Methanococcus voltae PS: one gene and its partner. The main gene of each other region encodes a partner of the protein of the gene in region 2 in a complex. Links are inferred from orthologs where the notes say so. Each region holds a gene or a part of one and is shown on either strand. Other genes may lie near its edges.

Evidence for each region.
Region 1: the proteins of M2325_RS04605 (region 2) and pscS are in contact, whole or in part, in a solved structure (PDB 3WKR), measured with the Methanocaldococcus jannaschii proteins. The link is inferred for Methanococcus voltae PS from one-to-one orthologs.

What each region holds. Positions count from the first base shown.
Region 1 is NZ_JANUCQ010000004.1:570-18,816, reverse strand. The notes cover bases 12,041-14,960. They hold pscS (O-phospho-L-seryl-tRNA:Cys-tRNA synthase), read right to left. Parts: upstream 14,141-14,960; coding sequence 12,941-14,140; downstream 12,041-12,940. Other genes in these bases: pheT (phenylalanine--tRNA ligase subunit beta), read right to left, coding at 14,267-14,960; M2325_RS07055 (geranylgeranyl reductase family protein), read left to right, coding at 12,041-12,842. Outside these bases: M2325_RS07115 (methyl-accepting chemotaxis protein), read right to left, coding at 1-1,494; M2325_RS07110 (50S ribosomal protein L14e), read right to left, coding at 2,138-2,371; cmk ((d)CMP kinase), read right to left, coding at 2,511-3,047; M2325_RS07100 (50S ribosomal protein L34e), read right to left, coding at 3,060-3,326; M2325_RS07095 (hydrogenase large subunit), read right to left, coding at 3,602-4,747; M2325_RS07090 (ABC transporter ATP-binding protein), read left to right, coding at 5,047-6,270; M2325_RS07085 (hypothetical protein), read right to left, coding at 6,292-6,654; M2325_RS07080 (deoxyuridine 5'-triphosphate nucleotidohydrolase), read right to left, coding at 6,805-7,275; M2325_RS07075 (flavodoxin family protein), read left to right, coding at 7,496-8,101; archaeoflavoprotein AfpA, read left to right, coding at 8,319-8,894; M2325_RS07065 (ABC transporter ATP-binding protein), read left to right, coding at 9,285-10,037; M2325_RS07060 (SufB/SufD family protein), read left to right, coding at 10,064-11,284; more of M2325_RS07055, read left to right, coding at 11,661-12,040; more of pheT, read right to left, coding at 14,961-15,985; purM (phosphoribosylformylglycinamidine cyclo-ligase), read right to left, coding at 16,092-17,147; M2325_RS07035 (TfuA-like protein), read left to right, coding at 17,398-18,087; M2325_RS07030 (hypothetical protein), read right to left, coding at 18,112-18,247. UniProt on the Methanocaldococcus jannaschii protein: Converts O-phospho-L-seryl-tRNA(Cys) (Sep-tRNA(Cys)) to L-cysteinyl-tRNA(Cys) (Cys-tRNA(Cys)).
Region 2 is NZ_JANUCQ010000002.1:285,428-301,110, forward strand. The notes cover bases 9,197-12,123. They hold M2325_RS04605 (DUF2100 domain-containing protein), read right to left. Parts: upstream 11,076-12,123; coding sequence 10,317-11,075; downstream 9,197-10,316. Other genes in these bases: hisC (histidinol-phosphate transaminase), read right to left, coding at 9,197-10,235; M2325_RS04610 (ornithine cyclodeaminase, nickel-pincer nucleotide-dependent), read right to left, coding at 11,154-12,123. In the rest of the region: M2325_RS04530 (4Fe-4S dicluster domain-containing protein), read left to right, coding at 1-59; M2325_RS04535 (phosphopyruvate hydratase family protein), read right to left, coding at 150-1,088; M2325_RS04540 (DNA-directed RNA polymerase subunit K), read right to left, coding at 1,322-1,507; M2325_RS04545 (DNA-directed RNA polymerase subunit N), read right to left, coding at 1,547-1,753; M2325_RS04550 (30S ribosomal protein S9), read right to left, coding at 2,192-2,596; M2325_RS04555 (50S ribosomal protein L13), read right to left, coding at 2,613-3,026; M2325_RS04560 (50S ribosomal protein L18e), read right to left, coding at 3,163-3,525; M2325_RS04565 (DNA-directed RNA polymerase subunit D), read right to left, coding at 3,707-4,273; M2325_RS04570 (30S ribosomal protein S11), read right to left, coding at 4,492-4,866; M2325_RS04575 (30S ribosomal protein S4), read right to left, coding at 4,876-5,412; M2325_RS04580 (30S ribosomal protein S13), read right to left, coding at 5,643-6,092; lysS (lysine--tRNA ligase), read left to right, coding at 7,411-9,030; more of hisC, read right to left, coding at 9,123-9,196; more of M2325_RS04610, read right to left, coding at 12,124-12,431; M2325_RS04615 (transketolase family protein), read right to left, coding at 12,740-13,672; rpe (ribulose-phosphate 3-epimerase), read right to left, coding at 13,756-14,418; M2325_RS04625 (transketolase), read right to left, coding at 14,569-15,387.

The DNA of each region.
Region 1 (18,247 bases), on a different replicon or contig from region 2:
AGTGCCTTCAAAAGTTTCCATGAGTTGATTAGTAGAATTTTGTAATTTCACAGATTGGTCAGATGCTGCATTAGCTACTTGTGAGGCTGCATCAGTTAATTGTTCAGCACTTTCCTCAGCATTTGTCAATTGACTTTCGATTGATTCTATTTCACTATCTAATACTTCAATATCTTTTCTTAAGTCTTTGATTAGTTCGCCAATATTTTCTATTGCTAAGTTAATTGACTTTTGCAAGCCATTAATGTCTTTGCTTTCGTCAGCATGAACTGTAAAATCGCCCTCTGAAAGTTTTTTCATAACTTTTGAAACGTCCATTATTGTTTCTGCCAATTTTTCTTTATCCGCTTCCATTAATTTTCCCATAGATTGAATATTCTCAGCCATAAGGTTGAATGAATTGCTTAAATCTTCTAATTCGTCACCTGTTTTAATATTGGCACGGGCTGAAAAGTTTCCTGCTCCAAATTTTTCAGCAACGTCTTTTAACGTATTTAATGGTTTTGTAATAAGTCTACCGGCATATAATGACATAATTAACGCTAATAATAAAGTTATAGCTATAACGGTTATAATTTGACTTCTAGTTTCATCCAAAACAGACAATATTTCTTCAGTATGTGCCCCAATTCCTAAAGTACCTACTAAATTACCATCTATGTCTCTTAAAGCTTTATATCCACAATAATAGTAGTTACCATCAATTACTAAATTTTCATAGTATCTATCTTGTGTTTTTAATGAATTATAAGCTTCAGAATTAATTTTTTTACCAATCAAATCTTTATTATCTGCAGTAGTGGATACTCTTGAGTCATATAACGTTAAAGTTGCACTACTTCCTGTTTCTTCCTGAAGTTCTGAAAGATAGGTTGCATCGTTGTTTAAAACATCCATAATTACAAAATAGCCTATTATTTTTCCGTTTTTGTCAGTCGTACTTAAAGCTTCCATATTATAATATATTGGTGCAACTGAAACTATGGCTAAAGCATCATTCGTATTTCGTACCTTATAATTGCTTATTTTTTCAGCAATATTTCCAGGTACTGCCTCAAATGCTGTAGTTTTAGGGGACTTGGAAAATTTAGATATTATATTGTTAATTTTAAAATCGTTATCATGTGCCGTAGATGCCATTATGGTTCCATTTTCATCTGTAATGGCCATTAACTCTACATCTTGCATGCTATTAGTAAATTTAATTCTAGATTTAAGGCTAGATATATTTTGTGTCATTATTTCCTTTTTTAATCCTTTGGTACTTGATGTATATTCTGAAAATTTATCATAGGATTTCATTTTATCATCTAGAGATAAACTCCCGGAATTCAAAGACAATTCTGCAGATTTATCTAGGCTCTTAGAGGCCAAATTATCTAGTCCATTTATAGAAAAGGTACTCAATATTACCATTGGTATTAGGATAGATATCATAGACATAATTAGCATTTTATGACTTAATTTTTTCACTATACTGTTTATTTTTTTCATTATCGCCCTCAATATTGTTAGATTTTTAATGCGGGGTTTTCTGTAATTTTTACAATATTTTACAATATTTTACAATATTTTATTATATTGTCATAGTTATTTTTAAGGAGTTTTTGAATTAAATATCTCCAAAATTCAATAGTTGACCTTTTAAATATTTTTATACATATATTATATTTCTTAATGTGATAATTTATAGGATATATTAATCGAATATTACTTATATTTTAGATATTATACCCCACAAGGGGAACAAAACTAGTTATTAGCATTTTAATATAATTATATTATTATTGAAACTAAATAGTTAATTTTATATATTGGGGATTTAAACGTTTAATAATTTAAACTATATTATATAATTAATTAGAATATTATTAATATAGTAAAGTTTTAACATACTAGTAATATTTGTTGAGAATTTAATTGAAAAATAGAGATTTTTAATCGTTAATATATAAATACATAAAATAAAATAACCTGGATTAAAATTAAAATTCAAACTTAAAATAATCAAAATAATATTCAAAATAATCAAAATATGTAGCTAAAAGTATTAATTCAAAATATTATTAAATTAATACTTAACTACTTAAATTAATTTAAATAAACTAATTTAAATTAATTTAGTGAAGATATGTAATTATAATAAACCTGCAGCATCTAAAGCTAATTTAACTTCTTCTGTTGATGCTCCTTTTTCTAACTCAACGGTTTTTTCGGTAGGTTCAACGTGTTTTAAGTTGCATCTTCTTCTTTTAACGTTTCCGTCAATTACTGCAAAGTTTGCATCTAATACTTCCACGATAACACATGTGTTACCTGCTTCTCTACCTAATGTTTTAATACAAATTCTACCTACTTCTATAGCTGACATAAGTATTACCTCGCCTTATTTTTTGTTAATGTGAACGTCGCCGTTACGCACTTCATTCTTGAAATAGGGAAGTATTTAACTTCATTCCGAACGATAATAAAATTAAAGTAATTAAATTAATTAGATTAACTAACTAAAATTATTGAATTTTATTACCTATTGCAAAATCAATGAGTTTAAATACCCCGTTAATATCCCATTTGGATGATTCGATAATTATATCATAGATTGATAAATCATCAATATTTATGTCGTATATTTCATTATATCGTTTTTTCTCAGAGTTTTCTCTAAGAATCATCTCTTCCATCGCTTTTTCGATGCCTTCATTTTCTCGCAAGCTAATTCTTTTGCATCTAACCATTGGGTCTGCTTTTAACCAGATGCTTAAATCTGCTTTAATATTATTCTTTTCAAGCATCCAACCTGCTAATCTTCCTTCGAGGACTATACTACCCTTTTTAGCACATTCAATCTGCCTACGGTCAATTTCATAATCTACCTTATCATTAGCTTCAGCATATTCGCTGAAATCTTTCAAAGACATATTATTTTCCTTGGCCATATCTCTGAAGATAAAACCTGCACATACGTGGTCTAAGTTATATTTTTCAGAAATTAATTTGGCGATTGTGGTTGTTCCAGTTCCAGGTAATCCTCCAATGGTTATAATCATCATAGCACCTAATTAAAAGTTTCTTGCTTTTTCGACCATGATTTTTTTAACACATGCTGCACATAAATGTCCACCATATACTCTTTCAGGTCTTTTTTCGGTTTTTGCTAATTTTGAGATTTCTGCAATTCTGCCTTTAGGTACACCGTTTAAAACAGCACCGCAAGCAGCGCATTTAGCTGTACCTTGTTTTTTTCTTCTGTAATGAGCAGTATTTCCTTTAGTTACTCTTACACAGGTTTTTTTCATTGAGCCAGATTTATATCTTGGGGCAGGCATATTATTACCTCCACTTGTTTCTTATGTTTCTTCTTATGTTCTATTTAGTGGGATATTCATCCTATCGGTACACAGGGTAATGTAATCATTATTATATGTTACAATAGTTGTACCTATAACTCATTAGTTATATATTTCCAATATAAAAAGGTTTCCACACATTGATGATATAAAAAAGATAAGAATAATTTATAAAATGATAAACTACGAATAAAATAAGAATTAATTATAAATATGCTATCTTAAATAATTAAGAATAAATTAAAAAAATATATTTAAATTTTTTTAGAGTAAGTATTATAGTCTTCTTTTAATATGGATAATCTGTCCGTACAAGTGAAACAAGGGTCACAACTTGCAATAATAAGTTCTGCATCGCTTACGTGGTATCCTTTAACTATTTCTTCCATGGCACCTAAGTTTGTAGCAGTAGGGGTTCTGATACGTGCATGTCTTACTCTACCATCTTTATCAACACCATATGAATAGTATTGTTGACCTCTTTGAGCTTCAGTGTAGCATTCAATCGGTTTAAACTCTTTTACTTCATAGTCGGAGTTGTAAATTTCAGGACTTAAGCTTTTATCGTTTAATAATTCTAAAGCTTGCCTTATTATTTTAACACTTTCGAGAATTTCAAATCCACGAACTGCAATTCTAGATAATACGTCACAATCGTCAAATAGTATTTCGTCAAATTCGTAAGCGTCATACTCTGGAACCCAACCCATTTTACGCATATCAGATTTTATATTACTACCTCTTGCAGTTGGACCTACAGCGTGAAATTTAGCCGCAGTTTTTCTGTCAAGTATGCCCACACCTTTCATTCTTGAAATTAAGAGTGGGTCTTTTAAAACTCTATCAATAATAGCAGTTATATTTTCTTCGTACTCATCTAATTTTAAAAGTATCCTTTTGCTCTGTTCTTCGGTTATATTACAACGAGGTCTAATTCCACCGATTAGCGGGCAAGAATAGTGAACCCTACTTCCAGATATCTCAAAGAATATCTGCATAATAGGCTCTCTTGTCATGAAACATCGCATTGACATTGTTTCATGCCCCAATATTTCAAAAGCGTGACCAAATAATAAATTATGTGAGTGTAATCTCTCTAATTCTTCAACAATAACTCTAATGTGTTGTGCTCTCTCAGGCACGTATATTTTACTTGCAATTTCTGTTAATCTTACAGAACTCCAAAGATGGATATGTGAGCAGATACCACATATTTTCTCGGTTAATATACAAGCTTTTTCTACAGGTAAACCTTCCATTAATCTTTCGATTCCTCTATGGTTAACGCCTATTGATAATTCTGCGTCTTTTACAATCTCATCATCTATAAAAAGTCTTAATCTGTGCGGTTCTAACATTGTAGAGTGTACTGGTCCAATTGCTATTTCTCCTTCATACATATGACTTCACGATTCCTTAATTTTTAAATATTTCTAGTTGATTTTAATTTTAACATTATTCTACATTATTATTCTACATTATTAATCATTAAAATTTAACAAATATGATGTTTCTATTAATATAAATAATAATTGTAAATTTATTTATTTGAATATATCGTCCATATTACATACTTAAGATAACTTTAAAAAAATTAAGATAACTTTAATAAGTAGTAATATTATATTTAATAGTACCTCTATTATTGAAAATTAAAAACTACACTCTAAAAAAGAAAAAATAATTTAAAGGTTATATAATGTTAAAAACGGAAAATTTAACTGTAGGATATGCTAATTCGGAAGTACTAACGGATGTAAATTTAAACGTACATAAAAATGAAATATTGTGTATTATAGGACCTAACGGGGCGGGAAAATCTACACTTTTAAAAACAATTGCAACCTACTTGACGCCAAAAAAAGGAGCAGTATATATAAACAGTTCAAAAATCCACAACTTAAAGCCTTCGCAACTTGCAAAAGAAATGGCGGTAGTTTTAACAGACAGGATTAATCCGGCAAATATGACTGGTTACGATGTAATTTCTATCGGTAGACACCCATACACGGGTTTATTGGGTAGATTAAGCAAAAAAGACAAAGAAATAATAATGCACAGTGCAAAACTTGTGAATGCAACCAAATTACTTGAAAAGAACTTTTTCGAGATGAGTGACGGGGAGCGTCAAAAAATAATGATTGCAAGAGCTCTTGCACAGGAGCCGGAAATATTGATACTTGACGAGCCTACGAGTTTTTTAGACGCTAATCACAAAATAGAACTTACTTTACTACTTAGAAAGTTATCCAAAAAGAATATAGCTATTATAGTTACTTTACACGACATAGAACTTGCCTTAAGAATTGCCGACAAAATGGCACTCGTTAAAGATAATAAAATACTTGCTTACGGTTTCCCAGAGGATATAATGACCACTGAAACTGTAAATTATCTCTATGGATTAACTGAGGCAAATTATAATGAACAAATTGGTTATTTCGAATTAAAAAATAATTATAATCAGGAATTAACTTCAGAAATAAATTTGGAAGTAAATTCGGAAGTAAATTCGGATTTAGGGTTAAACAAAACTGGTTCAGAATTTGATACAAATGATGTATTGCTACCTAAAAAAGTTTTTATAACTTGTGGTGGTGGAACAGGCGCAAAAGCTTTGAGATACTTTAAGAAAAACGGTTATGATATTACAGTAGGTATTTTACACGAAAATGATATTGATTATGCGATATCTAAGACAATGGAAGTAAATATAATTTCTGAAAAATCATTTTCAAATATCTCTGGTGAAACGTTTGAAAATGCCAAAAAACAGTTGTTAAATTGTGATATGTTTGTATATTCTAATTTCCCAGTCGGGGAAATTAATCAAAAAAATAATGAATTAGTTGAATTTGCAAAATCGCAAGATATTAAAATTATAAAATTTGACGGTTCGATAGATTCGTTACAAAATTTATAACAATTTAATCTTATTATTTTATTATTTAAGTGCCTTTTTTTGGAAATCTACCTCAATATAGTATTTTTTCATCCTATATGAGTACAAAACAATTAATAATACTGTAATACCAACAGCAATGGCATATAACATCCAATTATCTCGTATAAACTGTTCTCCGTTGTAATTATCCGGTAAAAAACCCGTAGGGATAGTTACGCCGATTACAAATATTGCCATTAAAAAATAAATTGCTTTGTCTATCTTTCTTAGATTTTTGCTTTTGAGAGCACAATATAACCCATTTAAAATTAACGATATAATGATTAAATAACCAAGTGGCTTATAGAATAGCCATACAATTACCCCTATTATTAGTATTTTTGTAGTATTCGCCAATCCCATAGAAAAACCCCTTTAATTGATATTAAATCCCCTTTTTTTATATTTTATAATTAGATAATGTCATAATAAATTATCTATTTTAATAGAATATAAATTTATCAATTAAAATGGTAAAAAAACTAAAAAAACTAAAAAATAAAATTAAAAGAATTATTTATTTTTATAAATTCCTTCGTAAGTTCCGTTTGAATCTTTTGTAGCAACAAATACGACCTGTGCAATTCTTGCATACTTTTTAATCCTTAATGGATTGATTACGTGCAAAGCATAGGCAGGATATCCGATATATCCTGGGTCGTGAACTGCGGTGTAGAGTGTTGCACCCATTCGAATTAATGTACTTCTAGGATATGCAAAGCCCGCCATATCTTCAGGTATGCTCATTTTATCTGCTACTTTAACAATATAAACACCTGGTTCTAAATCTATGTATTCATCTTTTTCAGAATCGAAAATTTCAACGTATTCTGGTAATACTCTATCGTTATTTGAATAATCTATACAACCAGTACCGTTTAATTTAGAAATAGTGCCTACTTTTAAATCTATACCGCATTGTTGAACTTGTTTTTCGTCTAAATTTTCAAAAAACTCTTTAGAGATGTTTGCGCCCATTATCATGATAATTCCCTTCTTTTAATGTTTATTAATTTATTAGTATTATTATTCTTTTTATTATTCTTTTTATTATTCTTTTTATTTTTTTATATACTATTTATATGTATTTAATACATTATAATTTTTTATTAAACTATTTATTAATCAAATTACAGAATAGTATATAATAATTAAAAATACAATTAAAGTTAATATATCTGTTTATCTATAGCCAGGTGATTTCTTGAAAATTTTAGGTATTAGTGGAAGCCCAAGATTAGAAGGGACTGATTTTGCAGTACAACATGCTTTAACCTATTTGTCTGACAAGTGTAAAACTAACGGAATAGAATGTGAAACTAAATATATAACCGTAGCAAGAAAGGAATTAAATTTCTGTATACATTGCGACCATTGTATAAGAAAAAAACAGGGTTGCGTTCACAAAGACAGTATGCAGGAAGTTTATGAAGCGTTACAATGGGCAGACGGTATAATTATGGGTACCCCTTGCTATAATGGGAATGTATCAGGACAGTTAAAAACAGTAATGGACAGATGCAGAGCTTTATTTGCAATGGAACTTCATGCAATACGTGATAAGTACGGAATGGGTATTTCAGTAGGAGGGGATAGAAATGGAGGTCAGGAAGTGGCTTTAAAAACCATTCATGATTTTTACATCTTAAATGGTGCTTTACCCGTTAGTGGCGGTTCTTTTGGCTCTAATTTAGGGGCTACATTTTGGTCACGTGATTTAGGGCGTGAAGGCGTCGAGAATGATACTGAAGGTGCGAGAGTTTTAAAAAGAACGTTAAATAAATTCTATAATGAATTGAGTAAAAAGTAGTAAATTGATAAAATAATAGAATAATAGAATAATAGGATAATAGAATAATAGAATAATAGAATAATAGAATAATAGAATAATAGAATAATAACATACTAAAACCAAATATAAATTAATTTATAGTATATCATATACCATATAAAATATAAAATAAGAATATTGCATAATTATAAATAAAAATTTTTTAAGATTAATATATTATTAAAAAAGTGATATGATGGTTAGAATTGCATGGGGAATAACCGGTTGTGGCGATAAGATAGAAGATATTGTGAAGACGATGGTTGAGTTAAAGGAGGAATACCCTAGTCTTGAGGTACACGTGTATTACTCTCAAAATGCAAGAATGGTATTAAGCCTCTATAATTTACTTGATTTATTAAAAGAAAACTTTGAAAAAGTACTACCTGAGGCAAATGCAAATGCTCCATTTTTACCAGGTAAATTGCAAACTGGAAAATATGATGCGTTTTTAGTGGCTCCTGTAACTGCAAATTCAACTGCAAAAATAGCCTACGGTATTGCAGACACTTTAATAACGAATTCAGTTGCTCAAGGGGCAAAGGCAAGAGTCCCTATACTTATGTACCCTCCGGATAATAGGCTGGGGGAAATAGATACAATCATACCTGACGGTAGAACAATAAAATTACACCTTAGGGATGTAGACTATAAAAATGTAGCAACAATAAGACAGATGGAAGAAATAGACGTTTTAGATTCTGTAAGTGAAATAAAGCCTGCTTTAAAGGATTTATTTGAAAAATTAGAAAATAAAGATAATGGCGAATAAAAATATCGAATAGTGAATAGTAAAAATAATAAAAATAATAATAAAAAGAATAATAAAAATAATAATAAAAGTAATAAATTCATTTGAGTATATTTATTTACCTATATTATATATTTGAATAAAATCAAATATAAACTAATATATACTATTAGCCATTATTTTTTAATTACATACTCATATATGCATATGTTGTTAATTTAAAGCCACTACTCAAATTCATATAGGTCTATAATTAATAAAATAGATAAGATAAATAAATACAAAAAAAATATTAAGAGTTATGGATTTTATCAAATTATATATTTTATTAAGTTATATATTTTATCAAATTTTATAGATAAAGCCTATTTATAAATAAATCAATAATACCGAATATAAAAAGGTGTTTATATGCTACAAATTGAAGATTTATCGGTTAAAACTGGGGATAAGGTAATTTTAAAAGATATTCATTTATATATCGATAAGGGCGAAAGTCACGTTTTATTTGGCCCTAACGGTGCGGGTAAATCCACACTTTTAAATACCATATTAGGAAACCCAAAATACGAAGTTGTACGTGGTAATATTTACTTTAAAGGTCACGATATAACAGATATGCCAATGTATGAAAGAGCGAAACTTGGAATAGGTATTTCCTACCAATCACCGCCTTCTTTATCCGGTGTAAAATTAAATACATTGCTTGAGTCAATAACCACCAAGGAAATGAACAAAATAAACGAAATGGCAGAAAAGCTAAATATTAAACATTTCTATGATAGGGATGTAAACGTTGGTTTTTCTGGCGGTGAGGTTAAAAGGTCTGAATTATTACAAATATATGCCCAAAACCCTGAATTAATCATGTTTGATGAACCAGATAGTGGTGTAGACGTTGAAAACGTTGAATTATTGGGCGGAATTATAAACCACTTACTCGATAAAGATAAAAAACCAAGTGAACGTAAAAAATCAGGATTAATTATTACACACTTGGGTTACATCTTAAACTTTATGGATGTGGACAAAGCACACGTTTTATATGACGGAGTAATTGCTTGCTCTGGCTCACCTAATGAGATACTTCCTGAAATTATTAAAAATGGTTACGAAAGATGCGTAGCTTGCTCAAGAAATAAAAAATGCGTGGTGGGAAAATGAATCCAAGTCCAGAATTTAGCGAAAAAATGAATCAAAAAATAAAAGAAGCTAAAGTCAAAGCAGAGAAGTTTAAAGACGTTCCCGCACCATTTGGGGAAGATATAGATTTCAATGATTATCCAACACCTGCTCCTACAAATAGGGAAGTTGAATCATTGAAAGAAATCGATGAAGATGAAAAGATAGCACTTTCAAAAGTAGGAATCGATATAAATGAAAAAAGTACATCTGGTTCATACGTTCAAGTTAACAACGAACCGATATACTCAAAAATGTACAAAAATATCGAAATAATGCCTATTACTGAAGCATTTAAAAAGCATGAATTAAGCGAATACTATTGGAATGTAGTAGATATTAAGGATAAATACGCTGCAAGAGTAGAGAATGAATTATCAGAAGGTTATTTCATCTACGCACCAAAAGGCGTAAAAGAAACTATACCTTTACAAACTTGCCTTTTAATTGGTAAGGAAGATGTTTCGCAAAATGTCCACAATATCATTATTGTAGAGGAAGGAGCTGAATTAAACGTGATAACAGGATGTACAACATCTCCTCACGTAAAATCTGGTCTCCACTTAGGTGTTTCAGAATTTTACATTAAAAAAGGCGGTAAATTAACTTATACTATGATACACAATTGGGGCGAAAACGTACACGTTAGACCTAGAACTGGTGTAAAACTAGAAGAAGACGCCGTATTCATTAACAATTACGTTACTACAATGCCTGTTAAATCCATACAAAGCTATCCAACAGCTTATTGTGAAGGAGACAACAGTAAAGCAACTTTCCAAACAATCGTATATGGTAGTGGTAAATCTAAGTACGATATGGGCTCAAGAGTAGTTCTTAACGGAAAAGGTTCTAGTGCGGACATGATTTCAAGAGTTATCGCAGTTGATGAATCAGAAATTGTTTCAAGAGGTCACCTTGTAGGTGCTGAAAAAGAAGTTAAAGGTCACCTTGAATGTAGGGGTTTAATCCTTTCAAAAGAAGGTAGAATATTAGCAGTTCCTGAATTGGAGGCTACTGAAACCGATTTGGATTTATCTCACGAAGCAGCAGTAGGTAAGATTGCAGAGGACCAACTTATTTATTTAATGTCAAGAGGGCTTACAGAGGATGAAGCGACTTCTTTAATTATTAAAGGGTTCCTTAGCGTGGACATTACAGGCTTACCAGAAGAACTCGCCAAAAGTGTTAAGAATATGATGGACATGACACTTGAAAATGCAATGTAAATAACATTTAAATAATTTCTAAATATATAACTTTTTTAATTTTTAATTTTAATTTTAATTTTTTAATTAAGTATTGATAATTATTTTAATACACTAACGTCGATATTGATTTTAGCTTTAATTTTTTATTCACAGGATAATCGATGAATTTTAAGATAGATGATTAGATTTTAAAATTTAAAAGTTTAGCAAATCATTTATAGTTTAGAATAATAATTATTAAAATAAATATTGTAAACGTAATTAACATATGAAATACAATACAAATACAATAAGGATTGAAAAAATGTCAAATTTAGATTATAACCCTGAAAAAAGTAAATTCGAAAATGAAGATACAGCCGAAGATAAGAATGAAGATATAAGTAACTACAACATGGAAAATAGTCAAAAATATGACGTTATTATCGTTGGTGGTGGACCTGCTGGTTTTTTAACTGCAGAAAATATTAAAAAAGATTTAAATGTGCTTGTTATAGAAGAACATCAATCAATTGGCGTGCCCTTACAATGTGCGGGATTATTAAGTAAACAATGTTCAAAAGAACTTGGAAATCCTAACGGTGTAATCAATAAAGTTAATGGTGCAAATATTTTTTGTGAAAATCATAAGGTAACCGTTGGCGATGATGGGCAAACTAGGGCAATGGTCTATGAAAGGAAAGAGATGGACAAAGACATTGCAAAAAGGGCTTTAAAAAATAATAATATAACTTTAATGCTAAAATCGCATGGAAAAATTTTGAATGCCAATTTAGATGCCAATTCTAAGTACAATATCGAAATCAAAAACAATTTAAAAGATGAAAAATACCTATTTTCGCCAGAAATAATTGTAGGAGCCGATGGTGTAAAATCAGGAATTGGTAAATCCTTAAATATGCACAAAAAACGTCAAATAGTAACTGGTGCTCAAATAGAATACACAAACGTGTCTAATATTGATAGTGACTTTGTAAATGTTTTTTACGATAAAAGATATAGTAAAAACTTTTTCACTTGGATAATACCAACTGGAAAAGACCGAGTACGTGTAGGTATGTGCGACACTTCAAATGCGTTACATAAACTAAATAACTTTATAAACACGAATGAGAATGCAAAAGAGATATTAAAAGGTGCCACACCTGTAGAATATAGCATAGGTGCCATACCAATAGGATACAGTAGTAAAAGCGTTTTAAAAAACGTAATGCTAGTTGGCGATGCAGTTAATCAGGTAAAACCACTTAGTGGAGGCGGTCTTTACTTTGGTGCAAAATGTGCAAAATTATGTGCAAAAACCATTAATAATTATAATACCAACCCTAATGCCGATTTGGGCTATTTAAAAGTTTATGATGACCTTTGGAAATCAGAAATCGGAAAAGAAATAAATTACGGTCTAAAAATGAGTTATTTAATGAATAAATTGAATAATAAAAATATTGGTCGAATTTTAAAATATGTAAATGATAAAAATTTAGTGGACTACATAAATGCAAATGGTAAAATGGATGAACCATCGATAATATTAAAAAAAATCGTAGAAGCTTCCTTATTTGGTAAAAAAATATAAAATAAAATATAAAATAAAATATAAAATAAAATATAAAATAAAATATAAAATAAAATATAAAATAAAATATAAAATAAAATATAAAAATAAAATAATTTTTAATTTAATTTATTTTCTTTTTTTCCGTTTTCGATAATTTCTTTGAAGCTATCAACGACATATTTTGTTTGCTCGTCAGTTAAGCCAAAGGTACTCATTTTAAACTCTTTAGTAGCCCCTCTTCTTATACCACCGATACCTCTTCTTTTAAGTTCTTCGTAGAAGAAATAACCTTTCCTCTTGTCGTGTTCAGCAATTTTATCAAGAATAGGAGTTTCAAATTTAATTAAATCATGATTTTTAGGTTTTTCACCGATTTGTTTAAACCCAAAGGTCTCTAATTCATCAATAATCCATCTTGCACGTTTAACTTCTTTGTCCCAGTTGTTAACTCTCTCTATAACGTGTGCAAAGCTCGTCATAAGCGTTAATATGGGAATACCCCTGCTTGTGCAACCTAGCATTTCGAGCTCTTTTACGATATTTTTTTTAGACGTTTTTAGGATTTGTTTACTGTATTCTTCATTTTTATTGCTTATTGATAATAAACCACAAGGTCCAGAGCCAGACATACTTTTATGCCCTGAAATGGCCAAGAAATCAGCGTTTAAGTCTTCTGCATTTACTGGCATTCTACCTGCAGAATAGGCACAATTCAATAAGAATGGGTACCCTTTATCTTTTGCAATCTTCCCAACCTTTTTAGCGTCTGCTACGTTCCCATAATTACCATCAACGTGCGTAAGTAATAGTAAACCAATAGGTTTACCCTCATCTTCCAATATTTCGATTCTTTCCTTGTATTTTTCAGGATTTACTCTGTAAGTGGGGTAATCTTCCACCGGTGCAATATCAATGTTTAATTTTGCACGTTCAGCAGCTACAAAAGATGTATAGTGTGCGTTACCGTCCATAATTACGTAATCGCCCCGATTACATACTGAATTCATTATAACGTACTTACTTTCTCTTGCCCCGTGTGTAGGTCTAGTAATGTCGGCACCGAAGAATTTTGAGGCATCGTCTAAATATTCGTGGATAGGTGGCGTTTCAACCTGGTCTAATCTACCAGCACAGTAGTCACAAACACTATATCCATCCCAATATTCATAAATGACCTTTTTAGACTCGGTTGGTAGAATTCCGCCTCTTTGAATCGGATTTAAGTTAATCATTTCCCTTTCGAGATGTCTTTTAATGTTTTTGTACTTATCAGTATTTATTTCAGTTCCAATCATAGTTTTTTCAGTATTTTCCATTTTAAACCCCGTTAAATTTGATTTTAAAATGATACACATAAGGTAACTAGTTATAAATTATAAAAAGTAGTTTTTTTACTTAAAAAATAATAAAATTAGGTATTTGATTAACAATTAAAATAGTAATTAATTGTCAATTTCAATTTCAAAAGCAGTTATTGGATGTTCTAATTCGAAATTAACAATAACTTGCGGATTAATTTCCCCAAATAACCCCTTGTATTCTCCATTTATTAAAATTTTGGCACATCTACCCTTAATAAATGATGGGTGAACATAATTTTCAATTGCATAATTTTCAAACTGCTCTCTTAAAAGTGCGTCTATTGCACTTCTAATTTCGTTAAAGTTACCATTTGGTTGAATTATTGCACCAGCCACTTTTCTAATGTCTTTACATTTAGTATCGAAGCATTTTTCAGTCTCGTCTGCTTCTTCATCAATGATTACACAATCTCCAATTTCAAAGATTTTTTGAGGTAATTCATTGTGCTTGTTTATTTTAAGTGTTTCCAATAATTGAGGAATAATTGAAGTTCTAATAACGTTATGCTCTATTGAAGCCGGTTTTAAAACCTCAATATACTCTTTACAACCTTCTTCAACGGTACCTACTTCTAAATTCATTTTATCGAATAAAATACCTTTATTTGTAAGTGTTAAGTTCATAACTTCTTGGAATCCTAATCCAATCATCGTATTTTTGATTTCTGTGGATTTAACTTCCAATTCGTTTTTTTGTCCAATTGTATGTACGTTTATTTTAGCACCGTTAAATTTTTCATAACCATAATTAATAGCTATTTCTTCGACGATATCCACTTTTCCCAACATATCGTTTCTGTATGCTGGAATGTAAACTTTAAGTAAGTTATTACCGTCTTTGTTTATTAATTCAGCGTCTAAACCTGCTTTTCTCAAAGCTGAAATAACTTGACCAAAATTTAACTCTAAACCTAATTTTTTATTAATGAACTCTAAATCGATTTCCATTTGTATTGGTTCTAAATTAGGGTATGTTTTTGTATCGACAACCTTTCCATCTTCCTCATAAATTACTTTTACGCTGTAAATGGTTCCCCTTCTTTCAGCAAGGGCAGTTGCTACAATATTCAAGGTATTTTCAACAGCTCCCTTTTCAGTTCCTGTAATATCAATTAAGAGATTTTTCGTGTTTGTTGTAACTTTGGTTAATTCTCCGTTAATTATCGGAGGCATTGACAACACATCACCGTTTTTATCAGTGATTAAAGGGTATTTGCTTTTTATAAGGTGTGCGTATTTTTGACCTTTTTCGTGTTTTTCGATTATTTCAACAGGAGTCATTTCGCCAGCTTCTGCCATTGCCAAAGGTACAAATTTAACTGCATCGCCTTCTACTTCATCATAAGTAAATGGAGCTTCGATTTTATCATAATCATGAACACCAATAGCCAATTTTTTCCTATCTCTACCGATTGCCCAGTGTAACTTTTCTTGAAGGTTGATGATACTTTCTAATATTAAATCATCCACAATTACGTTTTTAACGAGTGCAAAAGCTATGTATGGTCTTTCTTTGTTGCTTTTAACGATTACTTCTATATCACTATCATGTATATCGTATTTGGATAAACCTGTTTGAATACCCATAAAGCCCCTAAAACCTCTCGCAAGACCTTCTATACTTAAATAGTCTGGTCTATTCGGGTTAATTGAAAATTGAACCATCTCTCGTTTATCTTCTTCGAAAATTTCTTCAACTTCAACACCCATCATAGGGAATTTATCTTCGATTAATTTATCAGAAAGTGATAAATTTGCCAAATATTCTAAATCCTTTTTATCAACATTGATTGTAGGCATTTTTATTCACCAAATTTTTAGTTTTCTTTAATTTATTCTTAATTTATTCTTAATTTATTCTTAATTTATTTTTATTTTTTATTTCTTTATTTTATTTTTATCTTACTTATTCCATTATAAATTCGTCTTTTCCGTATTTGACAATAACTGTATCCTTAACAGTTTCACCATTCTCTAAGGTATATTCATCGTCTATTTTACCGATAATTTGAGCAGGTATCAAGTATTGATTTGCCATTTCGATTACTTTTTCAGCATCTTCTTTTGCAACTACTACACAGAAACCTATCCCCATGTTGAATGTTTTAAACATTTCATGCGTATCAACGTTTCCGAGCTCTTGTATTTCTTTAAATACCGGTAATGGTTCCGGTAAATCATTTATTACGTATGTAACATTCTTATTTAGCCTTTTAATCTTTCTAAATCCGCCACCGGTAATATGTGCAAGACCTTTAACGTTTATATCGGATTTAATCATATCCATAACTGGTTTTACATATATTTTTGTAGGTGTGAGCAATTCTTCAGCAACTGTTTTTCCGTGTTTTAATTTTGAGTTAACGTCCAAATTTGCAATATCAAAGAATACTTTTCTTGCAAGTGATAAACCGTTACTGTGAACTCCGCTACTTCTTAAACCAACGATTACATCGCCTTTTTTAGCTTCCTTACCCGTAACTATCTCGTCCTTTTTAACAACTGCTAAAACGGTTCCTGCAAGGTCAACACCGTTTATCATACTTGGTAATGAAGCAGTTTCTCCACCGATTAAGTTTATATTGGATTGTTCCAATCCTTCATTTAATCCTTTACCGATTTGCTTTGCTATATCTTCGGTGATTGTTTCAACTGCCATATAATCGACTAATGCGACCGGTTCAGCACCAATGCAAATAGCATCGTTAACATTCATGGCAATCATGTCTATAGGAACAGTATCAAACTTATTAGCCATCTCTGCGACTACCATTTTACTACCTACTCCGTCAGTGCAGAGTACTAAGTAATAATCGCCAAATTCGATAGCTCCCGCATAGTGACCATCTAAATCAGCTGGTTTTATTGCGTCCGTTCTTTTAAAGTTGATTTGTGAAACTAATGCTTTTATTATTTTGTCTTCGCCGTAAATATCTACGCCTGCGTCTTTGTAAGTAACCAAAATTACACCTCAGGTATTCAAATATAAATATACATATATATACATATTAATTTTATAATAATATTGGTCTATTTAATCTTTTTATATTATTTACTAATAGATTTATCTATTATCTATTTAAACATAGTATTTATAATTTATTTAAATTTAAACGAAATTGCAATATGCACATAAATAAATATATATTGTATAATGATATAAAAGTATAAAAAATAAAATAAAACAAAATAATAGTGATTTTATGGAAAATTTGAAAGTAGCAATATTTTCTAAACTAACTCTAAAAGAAAATGAGATTAAAAATTTATTTGAAAGTCATAAAAAGCTTAAAAACGTAGATTTACATATATACGACCCTATAAAAAGAGGGGATTTACAAAAGCCCGAAATGCTTAATTATGATATAATTGGCATAATAGATGGCTGTTTTTTACAGAATACTGCGGTAGGACACAGGGAAATATTACATATTATACGGAAAGGCATTAAAGTCTATGGTGCAGGCTCTATGGGTGCTTTAAGAGCTTCCGAATTAGACGGTTTTGGAATGGTCGGAGTAGGAAAAGTTTATAACCTCTACAAGTCAGGAACACTATGTGATGATGATGAAGTTGCAGTTACATTTGATAATGTAAAAAGTCAAAATGGATTTGAAATTATACAAGTAACTTTTTCAATGGTTAGCTTTAGGGAATTTATGGCAAATGCACTATCAGATGATGTTATAAACCGGGAAGAGCATGATATATTAATTAAAAGTGCAAAGGAACTCTATTATCCCCTTAGAACCTATGAAACCGTATTTGAGAAATCGCAAATATCCTGGGAAACAACGGAAAACTTGATGAATTATATAAAATCTCAAAAAGATATGAAAATGATTGACGGATTTGAGATGTTAAATCACATGATTAATGATATTTCAAATTTTAAAAAATAAACTAATAAAAATAATATTTAAAAATTAATTTTCTTTTATAGGTACTTTAGAATTACCCTTTATCATAGTTTTAGAGAATGCCAATGTACCAACTGGCCCACATATTAGCAAGAACAATGCCACAGACTGTGCAAAACCTATGTAATATATTTCATTGATA
Region 2 (15,683 bases):
AAGTTTGCACGGATGTTTGTCCTAACGATTGTATTATATTAGATTTTGAATCAAATTAAAAATAAAAATAAAAATAAAAAATTAAAAAAGATAATATATAAAAAAATAAGATAGCATAATTTATTTTAAAGATTTTTTAAATATTTATTTTAAAATCTTGTAACATTTGGATTTTTTAGAACTCTTTCTACATTCCAAAGTTCGTTTAAAATTTTAGATGTTAAGCATGTTTTTATTATTGGCACTTTAAAACCTATTGCCAAATGCGCGAAAGATGTATTTTCCGAATCTATCATTGGCGTAATACCTGCATTTGTCATATAGCTTATCAAATATTTCATTTCTGTTAAAGAACCCGTTGTATATGGATTTATTTTTGAAATATCGGCTTCTTCGTCCATACATTCAGTACATAACAAACCATCGAAATCTACAATCTCATTTGCTTCTAAATAATCTAAACCTTCTATTCTTTGGTCGTAATTGGTTATTTTTGCACCCATTAGGATATCCAAGTCTTCTTCTTCTGCAATATTTGATATTATTTCGGAAAAGTCGTCTATATTATCAAAAATAGACTTGCAGACGAATTCGCCTTCCATGTTTCTAGATTGGTATTTAGGATATATATTTCCAATGATGAATTCATAAATATGTATCATTTCCCCTATTGATTCCGCCATGGGAAATACGATTAATTGATTACCTTTTTTATCTGACAAGATTGGACAACTTACCACGGGCAAATCAGATGATAAAATACCGCCTATGTGTTTAAACATTGGTATATTAATACTGTTTGATGCAGCTCTGGCCACACTAACCGATGCACTCATTGTAATCATAGGATTATCCACATTTGTGTCACAAATTATTGCGTCAATGAAATCCTGGTCATATGCAGGATATCCTACGATTTCAGGAGCTATTACATTTTCAATGTCCGAAATTACATATTCTGGATTATCCACATCTATAACATCGTACCCTATCCCTTTTTCGGTTATTGTGGATATTTTAACCTGAATTTTGGAATTTTTGAATACTTTCTTTGCAGTTACTCTTTTTATAGCTGTTTCATATTCCAAATAAATCCCCTGTTTTGATTTTTAAATTATTATAGTATCAATAGTGATAATAGCATTATTAATAATAAATTAATAGATTAGTAAATATTGGTAAAATTAGACGAAATAAAGCTTTGTTTATTTGATTATTAGCCGATAAATTAGTATTAGTAAATAACAACTAAGGAAAATTAATAGAAATTTGAGAAAATTATAGGTATATATATTTATTTAAATAATTAATAATATTGATATTATTCATCTAATTTAATAACTTTAGGTTTTTTGATTGTTAAGGGTACAACCTCTTTGGTTACCTCTTCAATTGCTAAATCTAAAGAAGAACTACTTTCTGAATCGACTGTAGTTGGTGCTCCACCGGAAATTTGCAAGGCTCTTGAACCTATTAATCTCGCTTTTTCAAATTTTGTATAGCTCAAAAAATCACCCGCACGTAATTGTGAGTAAGATTAAATTATTTATTTGTATTCCATAACATCGTCAAATAAATCTTTGTTATTTTGTAATCTATGAGATGCAAACATTCTTCTACAACAGTATTTTGTGATTTGCAAGTCATCTAAAATATCGTCTGGTTTTTCCCCATTACTAAGTCTTTCGTGGTATTCTTCGTATACTTCAGAAACGACAGTTCCACAAGAAAAGCATCTAACCGGAAACATCATGTTATCACCTTTTGCCGGTAATTATTAAGTGTTTAAAGTGTATTGATTCTCATTAATATTTATTAAGCTATTATTTATTAATATCTATTTTATGATACATATTTATGATACGTACTTATGATAGATATGTCTTACCGTACGTTTTATATCGTCAATATTAAAATTATAATTGTTAAACATAATGTTAATAAAGTTAAATCTGATAAAAAACTTAAAAACTTAAAATCTAAAGCTTAAACTTAGTAAACCATAATTTCTTAATATATTATTATTTTACTAATTGAAATGGATATTAATAACCCAATAAACTTAATAAGATTAATAATAGTAAAATCTAAAACTTAAAAATCAATAATTATTCAATATATATCTAATTTATAATTCAATTTATAATTCATAAAAGTAAAAGTAAAATCTAAAAGATAAATAGTAAATAATTTATCTGTATGATTTTTGTCTTTTAGCTCTTGGACCTTTTGAAGACTTACTTGGTTTGTGTGGTTCAGTTCTTCTTGCGTCGCTAACTAACATTGTTCTGTCGTAAGCTAAGTACTTATCTTTTAATTCGAGGTTTCCTACGAATTCTACGATTGCTTTACCTAAAGCAGTTCTTGCTGCTTCTGCTTGACCAACAGCACCGCCACCTTTAACGTCGATGTCGATGTTAATGTTGTTTATTTCTTCACCAGCTAAGATAACAGGTTCCATTAACTTCATTTTTAAGTATTTTGACTCTGTTAACTCAATAGGTTTTTTATTAATTCTAATTCTTCCGTTTCCTTCTTTAGCAGTAGCTCTTGCAACTGCAGTTCTTCTTTTTCCTACTGTATTGATAACTTTCACGCTAAATCACCTCAAATTAAAATTTAGCACCTAAGAAGCTACTTAGTTCTCCCAAAGTTACGTACTTGTTGGTTTTTGGCATTGAACCTAAAATGATATCTGCTTCAACACCTGCAGGAGCTCCTACTTCAACTTTGATGTTTTTGAAAGCTGCTACTCCTCTTGGTTTTTTGTAAGGGAGCATGCCTCTAATAACTCTTCTTAATATGTCTTCTGGTCTTCTTGGGAATTTTGGACCCATTTTTTTAGGGTTGGAAATACTTTTTCTGTTTCTTAATTGCACGTATTTTTGGAAAACAAATTCTTTGCTACCAGTCATAATTGCTTTTTCAGCGTTGATAATGGTAACTTCTTCACCGCTTAATGCAACCTTAGCAACGTATGAAGCTAATCTTCCAACTACAGCGTTTTCAGCATTAATAACAACCATGCTTATCCACCTTTCGTGTTTATCGTTCGTATATTATTCATATTGTAATTACGAGTATAATTAGTATAACTATTGTAAATAACTATATTGTTATATTAGCTAATAATAATATAATAAGAAATTTTAAAAATCTCAATTATGCCATTATAACTACTTTTGAACCTTTAGGGTTTTGCTCTACGAGTTCTGGGATTGTTATGCATTTTCCACCGGCAGCTTCAATAGCTAATTTAGCGGTGTTTGAAAAATTAAATGCAGCTACTGTAACATTTTGTTTTAATGAACCAGCACCTAAAACTTTTCCAGCTACTACGATTGTATCATTTTCTGAAGCATATCTGTTTATTTTACTGATATTTACTTCTGCTCTTCTTCTTGAAGGTTTTGCCATTCTTTTAGCAACGTCTTTCCAAATTGGTGCCTCATTTTTAAAAGCTGCTTCTTTTAAGAATTGTACCAATCCGTGTACTTCAGGGTTTGTTGCAAGTAACTTTCTCATGATTTTCACCATGTCATGTTTGATTATCTTATCATTTTTCTAATATTAAATATTTATGAATAATCTAATAATATTATAAATAATATTGTTTCGTGAAATTTTTGGAATTAATTATATCAAATATTTGACATATTTGAGATAGTTAACTAATATATGTCCATATATGTATTTTATTTTGTTTTTAATTAAATACATGACTTTCTAATTCAATTAAGCATGTTTCGGCCTTATTTTTAAGAATTTCTAATGCAGACCTTATTAAATCCTCAGCTTCCATGTTTTTGTGTGATTCTATCTTAAACTCTACGAGGTTATCTTCGAGTTGTTTATATACCACGTTGCATGGTTGCCATTTTGAATGAATTTTACCGGTTCCTACCAATGCTTCACATTCAGCTTCTAATTTCTGACCGTCTAACAATTTAACCAAAGGTATATTATCAAAAGCAGGTTCTCCAACTTCTGATTTTAAATCTGATGAGTAAACTGTGCAAGGTCCTTCTTTAGATACCACAAATGTTATTAATTCATCAGAACTTACTGGTTTTCCTTTTATTGGTACCATACCTAACCTATGAGCTAAAACTTCATCATACATTGATGATGTGTTTTCATAGAAAAAAACATTTTCTATAGCATAAGTTGGTAATTCTGATATCATTATTCTTCTTAATGCACTGGAAAAAGACAAAGGAGCTTCAACTTTTATAGTTATAATCTCTCCGGTTCTTTTTACCTCTTTTTGCATATCAGTTATCAAAAAAATCACCAAATCAATTTCATAACAATTTCATAAATATTTAATAACTACGTAATGGGTATTTATTGTCCAATTATCTAATAAATTATCTAATAAATTAACCCTAAACTTATTATAAACTTTAATTCTAAAATATAGGAATAATTAAAAGTAAAATTGATTAATTTATTCGCTATACTTTTGAATAAATTTATAAATTAGATTAATTATCTGTTTTTCCTTTTAGGTGTTGTACCATCGTGTGGAATTGGGGTAGCATCTTCGATTCTACCGATTCTAATTCCTGCTCTTGATAAAGCTCTGATAGCTGCTTGAGCACCTGGTCCTGGATTTTTGGATTTTTGTCCACCAGTACCTCTTACTTTAACGTGAACGTGGTCAATACCTTTATCTCTGATTAAATCAGCGATTTTGAATGCTGCTTGCATTGCTGCGTAAGGTGATGACTCATCTCTCTGGTTTCTTACAATCATACCACCAGATACCTTAGCAATTGTTTCTGAACCTGTTACGTCTGTAACATGAAGTATTGTGTTGTTGTATGATGCGTATATGTGCACTACTCCCCATTTTTGACTCATTTAATCACCTTATTGTTTTTCGTCTGCAACGGCTTTTGTTCTTTCAGGATGATTTTCAGCAGCCAATGGTGAAATACCCACATATGAAATAGCATCATTTTCTTCAAGTGCAACTAAGTATGAAGGGGATGATACTTTTCTACCGTTAACTGCAATGTGACCGTGTACGATAAATTGTCTTGCTTGTTTTGGCGTTCTTGCTAAACCGTTTTTGTACACAATTGTTTGTAATCTTCTATCTAAGATACTTTCAATATTTAATGATAAGATGTGGTCTAATGTTGGCTCTTGTTCAACTAAGATACCGTATCTTTTCAAAACAGCGAATAACTGAACAGCTTCTTTAGCACCTTGTGCAGTTGTGTTGCTGATAAGTTTTCTTGCTTGTCTTCTGTAGTTTCTTAATTGTGTTTCCATTTTCCACAATTCTTTTTTATTTGTTAAACCATACTTTTGACTTAAATCTCTTTCCTTGTTTATTCTTTCGCCAATCCAAGGATGATTAGGTGTGTCGTATTTTTTACTTAACCTTCTTGGGTCTCCCATGTTTTCACCTTTTTGCACTTGCATTTGCTTTTATTCGCATTTAATTGCATTTGCGTTCTGCCATGCTTAGGTCATTAGATAAATAGGTCTATCGACTTTAATATCGATTATATGTTATGCTATTGAATAAAGCACTCGTTTTTTACTAATTAAGTCTTTACTAGAAATGTCATAAATACCTACAATACATAGGTAATGTAATGCTAGATATGAACATTAAAGCTACTCAATTATTTTCTTCTTTTAACACCCATTGAGCTACCTTTTCTGAATGAGCCTCTTGTTCTTTGGCCTCTACATGGTAATCTCAATTCGTGTCTGATACCCCTATAACATCTGAGTTTCTTCATTGTTGTGATATCTTCTTGAACGGTCATTGTTAAATCTGTTTCGATAAGGTGTTTGTCTAACCCTGAATATACATCTTTTTTTCTGTTAAACATCCAAGATGGTATACCGTGTTTTGCTGGGTCTTCCAATACTGACTCGATTTTAGCTACTTCTGTATCACCAATGTAACCTGCTTGAACTTTAGGGTCCAACTCGGTTAATCTAATGATAGCTCTTGCCATTGCTCTACCAATACCTTTTATTTCTTGAAGAGCGTATTCTAAAGGACTTTCCCCTTTTAAATCTGTTTTAGATATTCTAATTCTGTGTCTAAATTCTGTTTGAGTCACTCTTGCACCTCCAGAGATCTTCGTGTTTGATGACTGTAAAAAAAATAAAAAAGTGACGCAGAGAGGGGGATTTGAACCCCCGAGAGGCAAAGCCTCATACGGGTTCCAGCCGTACGCCTTTCCGGGCTAGACTATCTCTGCACATCAACGTTTTTAAGTTTTCATTCGCTGTACCATATAAAAGCATTTTGATTGTTAAGCGATAATTAATAAACTTATTAAACGAATATTGTAATTCTAACTACTTGTATTTATTAATTGTATTGATTAATTTTATTTACTAAGCAAATGCTTAATTTTTTACCAACCATATCAAACTAGGGTTTCTGACTTCAACCATATAATCCATATGACTAATATATTCGTGTATAATCACATATATTTGTATTTTGCACATTTTAAAAGGCAAATACCCGTATATTCACTTTAATATTAAATTTACAGACTTGGGAACCTAATTCAACCAATTAATACCTAAATACATTGAAAATTACACTAAAAACTAAAATATAATTCCTAAATTTTGAAATACTGTCATTTAGAGTATAATTTAGTATATATTAAGTAATTCATTGTAATTAAATATATATCTGTGTTTCAGTCCCTTAATACTTCATCAAATACTATGTTAACTTTATTTATATAGATTTCGATTTAAATCTACCAATAACGTTAGTTATCGTATAGATTACGTGTTTCTCATTTATTATAATAATATACTATAGAGATGTTATTTATAATATATAAAGCTTTTTAAAACGCGTATATCGGAATATATGAATTTTATAATTTAAAATAATTATTCTGTCAATTTTAAAATAGTATATGTAGATGTATGATAAATTATAGAAAACTTTATATAGTAGAATAGCCTTCCTATACTTGTAAATAAAAGAAATAGCAAAAACACGCAAGTGCCAAGGTAGTCTAGTCCGGCGAGGCAGCGGACTGCAGATCCGCTTCAGAGGGGTTCAAATCCCTTCCTTGGCTTTTTTTATTTTAAGCAAATATATTCATTTATTTAAATTTATGATTGTTACTTTTAATTATTTTTTTATTTAGTTGTTAGTTGTTAGTTGTTAGTTGTTAGTTGTTAGTTGTTAGTTGTTAGTTGTTAGTTGTTAGTTGTTAGTTGTTAGTTGTTAGTTGTTAGTTGTTATTCTTTGTTTTAAGTTTAAATTCTATTTTTATATTTAATAAATCATCAATTCTATATATCCTATAGTCAATCTTTTTATAAAATTAATACATAAGTAATTAAAATCACTTATTTAAGATTTTTATAATGTCCAAATTGAATATTTTATGGAGGAAAAACATGTACTGGGCAGATGCTACAGCTGAAAAAATAATCAAAAAAAGAGATAGACAAGGAATTGAGGAATATGTCGTATCAAGTGGTATAACCCCTTCCGGTCACATCCATGTTGGAAATGCAAGAGAAACACTTACTGCAGATGGTATTTACCAAGGACTCAAAAAAGCAGGTAAAAAAGCAAAATTAATATTTGTTGCAGACGATTATGACCCACTTAGGAAATTATACCCGTTCTTAACTGAAGAATACACAAAATACATTGGTATGCCTTTAAGTGAAATACCTTGTCCTGAAGGGTGCTGTAATAGTTACGCAGAACACTTCTTAAACCCGTACTTGAACAGTTTAAAAGACCTGGGTATTGAAATTACCACATACAGAGCGAGTGAATGCTATAAAGCTGGTATGTACAACGATGCAATTATAAAAGCTCTCGATAATAGATTAAAAATCAAAGAAATCCTCGACGGATTCAGAAAAGAGCCACTTGCTGATGACTGGTATCCTTTAAACGTTGTTTGTGAAAAATGCGGTAAAATGATAAACACGAAAATATTAGGATACAATAGCGAAGATAAAACAATTACCTACGTTTGTTCCGACTGTGGATTTGAAAATACCGTTCAACCATTCGATGGAATCGGTAAATTACCATGGAGAGTTGACTGGCCTGCTAGATGGCAAATATTCGGCGTAACTGCAGAACCTATGGGTAAAGACCACGGTGCGTCCGGCGGTTCATATGATACAGGTGTTAAAATCTCAAGAATGGTTTATGGATACGTTCCACCTGAAAAAATGATTTATGAATGGATTCAATTGAAAGTGGGAGATAAAGCCGTTCCTATGTCTTCATCTGCAGGTGTTGTATTTGCAGTTAAGGATTGGAATGAGATTTGCCATCCTGAAATATTGAGATTCTTATTAGTAAGAAGTAAACCTTCAAAACACATCGACTTTGATTTAAAAGGAATTCCTAACATAGTTGACGATTACGACGAGTTAGAAAGAAAATACTTCGAATTAATTGAAAAACAGAAAAATAATCCGGAAGAAGAAATAAATACAAATGACCTCGATAAAATTAGGTTATACGAGGTTGTAACTTCAAATATTCCTGAAAAATTACCTGTTCAAGTAGCATACAAATTCTGTTCAATTATTGCACAAATTGCAATTGCAGATAACGAAGAAATTGATATGGAAAGAGCATACGACATATTAAGTCGAAATGGCTACAATGTGGAAGAATTTACCGAATTTGATAAAACCAGACTTATTGCAAGACTTGAAATGAGTAAAAACTGGGCTAAAAATTACGGTGAAAAATTAATCATTAATACAAAAGAACAGGCAAAAATGGAGTATGAAAAACTTTCAGATGCCCAAAAAGAATGGGTTAACACATTTATTGCAAGATTTGAAGCTCTTGAAACTCAGGACATTACTGCAATGAACTTGCACGAGTTAATCTATGAAGTAGCTAATTCATTAGAATTAGACCCTAAAGACGCTTTTGGAGCTTCATACGCTATGTTATTAAGCAAAAAATACGGCCCTAAATTAGGTAGCTTCTTAGCTTCGTTAAATAGGGAAAAAGTAATTGAATTATACAAATAATATAAAATAGAATATATAAAATAGAATAATTTTATTTTTTAATTTTAATTTTTACATTTAATATATATTTTTAATTTTCTTTGTTATTCTTTTTATTCAACGATTTCATTAAGTATATTTAAAAATCTTTCATTTTCTTCAAAGGTTCCTATAGATACTCTTACGTAATAAGGTTCTAATCCGGTGAAAGAGTAACAATCCCTAACAATAACGCCTTTTTTAAGCAATTCCTCGGTAAATTGTGAAGAATTCATACCATTTTTAACTTTTACGAGCATGTAATTCGCTTCAGTTGGGTAAACGTCTAGTTCTTTAAACTGTTTTATTCCGTCGTATATCATTTCTCGACTCCTTATTCCGTCATCGAGACTTTTATAAATAAATTCCTTATCCTGAAGTGTAGCGATTGCTGAAATTTGCGTAGCTCTTGTTAAACTGAACGCTGGTCTTATCCTCATCATATAATCGATTACCTTTGCACTTGAAACACCGTATCCGATTCTTTGACCTGCGAGACCTAAAACTTTTGAGAAGGTTCTTAATACTAGTACATTATCGTATTTTAAAGCCCAATCGGTTAAATCATATTCTTTTCTTGAATATTCAATATAAGCGTGGTCAATCATTACAAGAGCGTCAGTAGCTTCAACGATTTTCTTAATATCATCAGTAGGGACTACATTACCAGTTGGGTTATTTGGTGTACATATGAAAATAACTTTTGTTTTATCAGTTATTTGACTTAAAACACTTTCTAAATCTAATTTAAAGTCGTTTTCCTCATCGTATTTAGCCCATTTTATATTTGCACCGTGTATTTTTGCGGAAATTGCATATTGTGTAAATGTTGGTATTGGTATTATAACTTCGTCGCCTTCATCAATTAAAATCCTCATAATAAGGTCTATTACTTCATCTGCACCATCTCCACCCACGATTAAGTTTTCTTTTGGTACATTTGCAAAATCGGCTATCTCATGTAATAAAAGCGGGTTTATTGATTCAGGATACTGACTAAATTTCGGTAACTCTTCGAGTAATTTATTTTTAATCATTGGTGAGCAACCCCAAGGATTTTCGTTTGAACCTAATTTTATAATTGTTTCAGGGTCTAAATTATATTTTCTTGCGATTTCTTCTTTTGATTTTCCCGGAACGTATGCTTTAAATTCTTTCACTACATTTCTTATTTTATCATCAATCATAAAATCATCTCAGTTAATAATTAAAAATATTATAGAATTATAGGGGGTATAATTAAAATTATAGACGTATAATTCAATCGATTAAAGTATTTGTAATTCTTCTAAAGGTAATTTTTTAGCATCGTATAAAGCTTCTGCCCTCTTTAAAATTAATTCGTCAGCTTTATCTCCTTCTTTGAATACTACAAATATGGCAGTAGGTTTTTTGTTATCGATTATTTTTTGGATATTTTCCTTTGTAATCGTACATTTCTTTTCAATACCCTTTAAGGCTTTTTCAGGCATTTTTGGATTAATAACTAGCATATCTTCAGGTTCTAAAACACCTTCTGTCGAAATAATGTTTAAATTAGTCTTTAAAGTTATTCCCATTGCTTTGTTTGCTTCTTCGTTTATTTCGTTCAATATTTTTATTAATTTTTTATTGCTAACTAAATATAACGCCTCAGAGTCAAGATTTATGATAGTTTTTTCTTGCTCAAATCCAAAAGCTTCTAAAACGTTATTTAAACTTTTTTGAGCGTCCAATATTATTTTGGTAAACTCTTCAGCTTCTTCTTTTGTTAATTCGTGATTAGGAGCTTTTTTGTACACGTATTCGTCAGCTTCTATTAAATCATAGGCTGCTTTTTTAAGCTCTAATATGTTAATACTACCTGCTTTTGCGTCTTTATGGGTTTTTTCAGCATTTTTGGTGTTCGCACTGTCACCATTTTCAGCACCATTTTTATTGCCCATATTCTGTTTTTTAAGTTCTATCAATTTCTCTTGTTCCAATTTTGAAATTGATTCTATTGATTTTTTAAGTAATTCTTGCGAATTTCTAAGTTGTTTATCCATTATATCATCCATTACTATTTTATAGTATTCTATTTTATTAATTATTAATCTATTATTAATTATTAATCTATTATTAATTTATTTTTTACTATTGTGTTCATTTTCCAATTTTTCCAATTCTTTTGCCAATAAGACTAAAAATACACCTATGTCCGTTACAACACCAATTGCTTGGGACGTCCCCCTGTCCATTAATTTTGTAACTGTTGCAGGTAATATATCTACACACACGGTTTTTACAGACGATGGCATTAAATTACCGGTTGCTATTGAATGCAAGAGCGTTGCCATCATAATAACCATTTTTTTGTCCATAACCATGCTTCTCATGATGTCCTGAGCTTCTACGGAATCAGTAACTACATCTGGGAGCGGTCCATCGTCCCTTATACTTCCTGCCAATATGTAAGGTACATCATTCTTTATACATTCGTACATAATACCTTTTGTGATTATACCTTGTTCTACAGCATTTCTTATGCTTCCTGCTTTGTTTACATCGTTTATTGCGTAAATATGGTGTTTATGACCACCTACAACAGGGTTTGCAGATTCTATATTAATACCTAATGAAGTGCCATATAATACACTCTCGATATCGTGCGTTGCGAGTGCGTTACCTGCTAAAAGACCTTGAACATATCCCATTTCCACCAATTTAGCTAAAGCTTCTCCTCCACCGGTATGTATAATTGCAGGACCACCCACTATTGCAATACCGCCTTCTTTTTTGCCTTCTTTTAAATTCTTTTGATATTCCTGTTTGATTTCAAACATTTCCTTTGCAATTTTTCTAATTATGGCTTCCTTTGGTTTTTCAGAAGAAACTTCAGAATTCATGAATTCGAATAATTGACCGGCGTCTCTTGGTTTTTCAGGAGGTACGATTCTAATACCGCTGTGACCTACTACAACATAGTCGCCAGCTTTAATTTTACGTATAACCTTTGTTTCAGCGGTTTTTGCGACAGGGTCTACAGTTATTACAGCATCCATTTTTGGATGTTGTACACTAATCCACTCACCATTTAATTTAACAAAAGTTTGGTGGTTTGTTGTTGAATAAAACCCTTTAGGTAAGCACTGGTCTTTTTCAGCTTGTTTCAAATTAACATCTTGAACTTCGGGAATATCTGCACCAATGTTTTGTAATTCTTCCAATATGCTCTCAAGGTGCTGTTGACTCTCATTTGAGATAATTAAGAGCTTTGCATAGGAAGGGTCAGTTTTTTCTTTTCCTATATCAAATTCTAAAACTTTATAGTCTCCGCCCAATTCCAAGGTAGTATCGAAAACTTTTGTCATAATCATGCTATCTACAATGTGCCCTTTCAATTCAATTTCACGCATAAACATTATTTCACCGAATTTTTGTTTTTAAAGCCTTTAACAGTGTATTCAACAGTGTTATTATTCAGTATACTTGTATTTTATATTTGTATTTTATCATAATAATTGGAATTATTGGAATTATTTGTAATTTGTATTAAATTTAAAAATATATATTTTATATTCTTTTTATGTGCTAAATTATATAAAGATTTTTGGAAATGGATATTGTAAATAAAAAAAAGAAATTAGTTCTATAAAAATAATAAAACAATACTTAATACTTAATAATTAAAAAAAAAGAATAAAAGAATAAAAGAATAAAAATTTAAGATTTATAAGTTTTTAACAATTGTTTCAGCTACGCTTTTACCATCTAACTTGTAGTAGGTTAACAATTCGTTTGCAGGTCCAGATTTACCGAATGTGTCATTTATACCGATTCTTAAAACTCTTTTATTGAGACCTTTTGAAGAAACAACTTCTGAAACAGCTCCACCTAAACCACCGATTACGTTGTGGTCTTCCAAAGTTACGATTATATCTTTTGCAAATGATATTGCAACTTCGTCAATAGGTTTTATTGAAGTCATAGATACTACTTCAGCGCTTATTCCTTCATTGCTTAAGTATTCTGATGCTTTTAAAGCTTCTGGTACTACTTCACCGGTTGCGATAATTGTTATATCAGTTCCTTCTTTTAATTTTCTTGCTTTTCCTAATTCGAATTTTGCATCTTCTTCGTTATCAAATATAAGTTCGGTGTTTCCTCTTGGCATTCTTACATAAACTGGTCCTTCGTAATTTGCACACCATCTAATAACGCTTTTAGCTTCATAGTAATCTGCAGGTGCTAAAACTACCATATTTGGTATAACTCTCATAATTGCCAAATCTTCGGTCATTTGGTGGGAAGCTCCATCTTCACCTACAGTTACGCCACTGTGAGTTGCGCATACTTTTACATTTAATTTAGGGTACGCTATTGAGTTTCTTATCTGTTCCCAAGCCCTACCAGTTGCAAACATTGCAAATGTAGATGCAAAAACGGTTTTTCCAGTTCTTGCAAGACCTGCGGACATTCCAATCATGTTTTGCTCTGCAATACCTGCATTGAAAAATCTTTCAGGGTATTTTTTTGAGAAAAGAGCTGTTTTTGTAGAACCTGATAAATCCGCATCTAAAACTACAATATTTTCATTTTTTTCGCCCAATTCAACTAATGTTTCACCATAGGCTTCTCTCATTGCCTTTTTAACTCCATTCATTGTTTCACCGTTAGTTTAACTTATATTTATTAAATCAATATATTAAATTTTGATTAATTTTGATTAATTTTGATTAATTTTGATTAAATTTTGAAATTTGCAGAAGCTCTTAAATCTTGAACAGCTTTTACAACGTCATCCTTTCCATATATTGCAGATGCAGCAACTAAAGCGTCAGCTCCTGATTCAACAACTTTAGGTGCAGTATTAGTGTTTATACCACCATCTACGAATATTTTTGTATCGTATCCTTCTGTAAGTATTAAATTTTTCAATTTGTCAATCTTTTTTACCATTGGGTTTATGAATGATTGACCAGAAAATCCTGGCTCTACAGTCATTATAAGTACCCCGTATAAGTTTTCGAGTACATATTCGATATTTGTGAGACCGGTAGATGGATTTAATGCTATTATTGGCTTTGCGCCATGGTCTGCTATCAAATCTACTGTTCTGAATAAATATTTTGTAGATTCTGCGTGGAATGAAATCATATCTGAAGCTTCAGCTATTTTTGGGATAAATATGTCTGGATTTTCAACCATTAAGTGAACATCTATATCTGTTCCGTGTGTAATATCTTTTAAGTATTCAGGTACCTTTAAACCCATACTTAAGTTAGGTACAAAGTGACCATCCATAATATCAACGTGGAAAAAGTCAACTTTCGCTTCTTCTGCTTTTCTTACTTCTTCCGCCATATGTCCGTAGTTAGCAGACAATATTGAAGCTCCAATCATAACCATTTAATCACCATTAATTATAAACTCGATAATTTAGATAAATAACAAATTTATTAAGTAATAACATAATTTAATTGCTATTTATCAAATATTCGTATAATATTTTTATAGTATTTTTATAGTATTTTTTGATATATTGAGTATTTTCTTTAATTAATTGCTTAATTCATTTAAAGCTTGCTCTAATTCTTCCGTATTTGGTGCTTTTCCGTGGAATCCTACGTTATTTTCCATGAATGAAACGCCTTTTCCTTTAATTGTGTTTGCAACTATTGCAGTAGGTTTTCCATTTTTAAGTGCTTTTGCGGTTTCTACGGTTTCAATGATTGCTTTGTAATCATGCCCATCAATTTCAAATGTGTTCCAACCGAAAGCGTCGAATTTAGCTTTAACGTCGCCTAAACACATTACATCTTCAGTACAACCATCGATTTGTAACTTGTTTCTATCAACGATTGCGATTAAATTATCTAATTTATAGTGGTGTGCAGCCATTGCAGCTTCCCATACCTGACCTTCTTGGCATTCTCCGTCGCCTAAAAGTGTGAAAACGTTGTTATCATACTTATCTAATCTACAACCGAGTGCAATACCCACTGATGCTGAAAATCCCTGACCTAATGAACCGGTGTTTGCTTCAATTCCTGGTATATCAATTGTAGGGTGACCTTGCAAAAGAGCTCCAACTTGCCTAAGATTCCATAACTCATTCTCTGAAAAATAGTTTAAACTTGCTAATGTTGCATATACTGCAGGGCATGCGTGACCTTTACTTAAAATAAATCTGTCTCTATTTAGCATTTTTGGATTTGTTGCATCCTGATTCATAATTTCGTAGTAAAGTGTAGCTACTATGTCAATAGCAGATAATGAGCCACCAGGGTGTCCTGAATTAGCTTTTGCTATCATTTTTACAATATTGTATCTTAATTTTTTTGTTATTTGGGTTAACTCTTGGATTTTTTGTTCCATGGTTTTATCGTTTTTATCGTTTGTACTCATAATTACACCATTTTACATAATTTACATTAATTTACTTATGAAATATATATGCTGATTACATAATGTCTGATTACATAATATTTAACATTAAATAATATTTTATAATTCATTTAATTCACTACTTATTTATATATTTAGCATATGGCTAGACTTACTAAATAGAATTTTGATTTTAATTTTATATTCATATTATATTATTACAATCCTATAATTTATACTATACAATTGAATATAATATTAATAAAATATTTAACAATTTATTATAT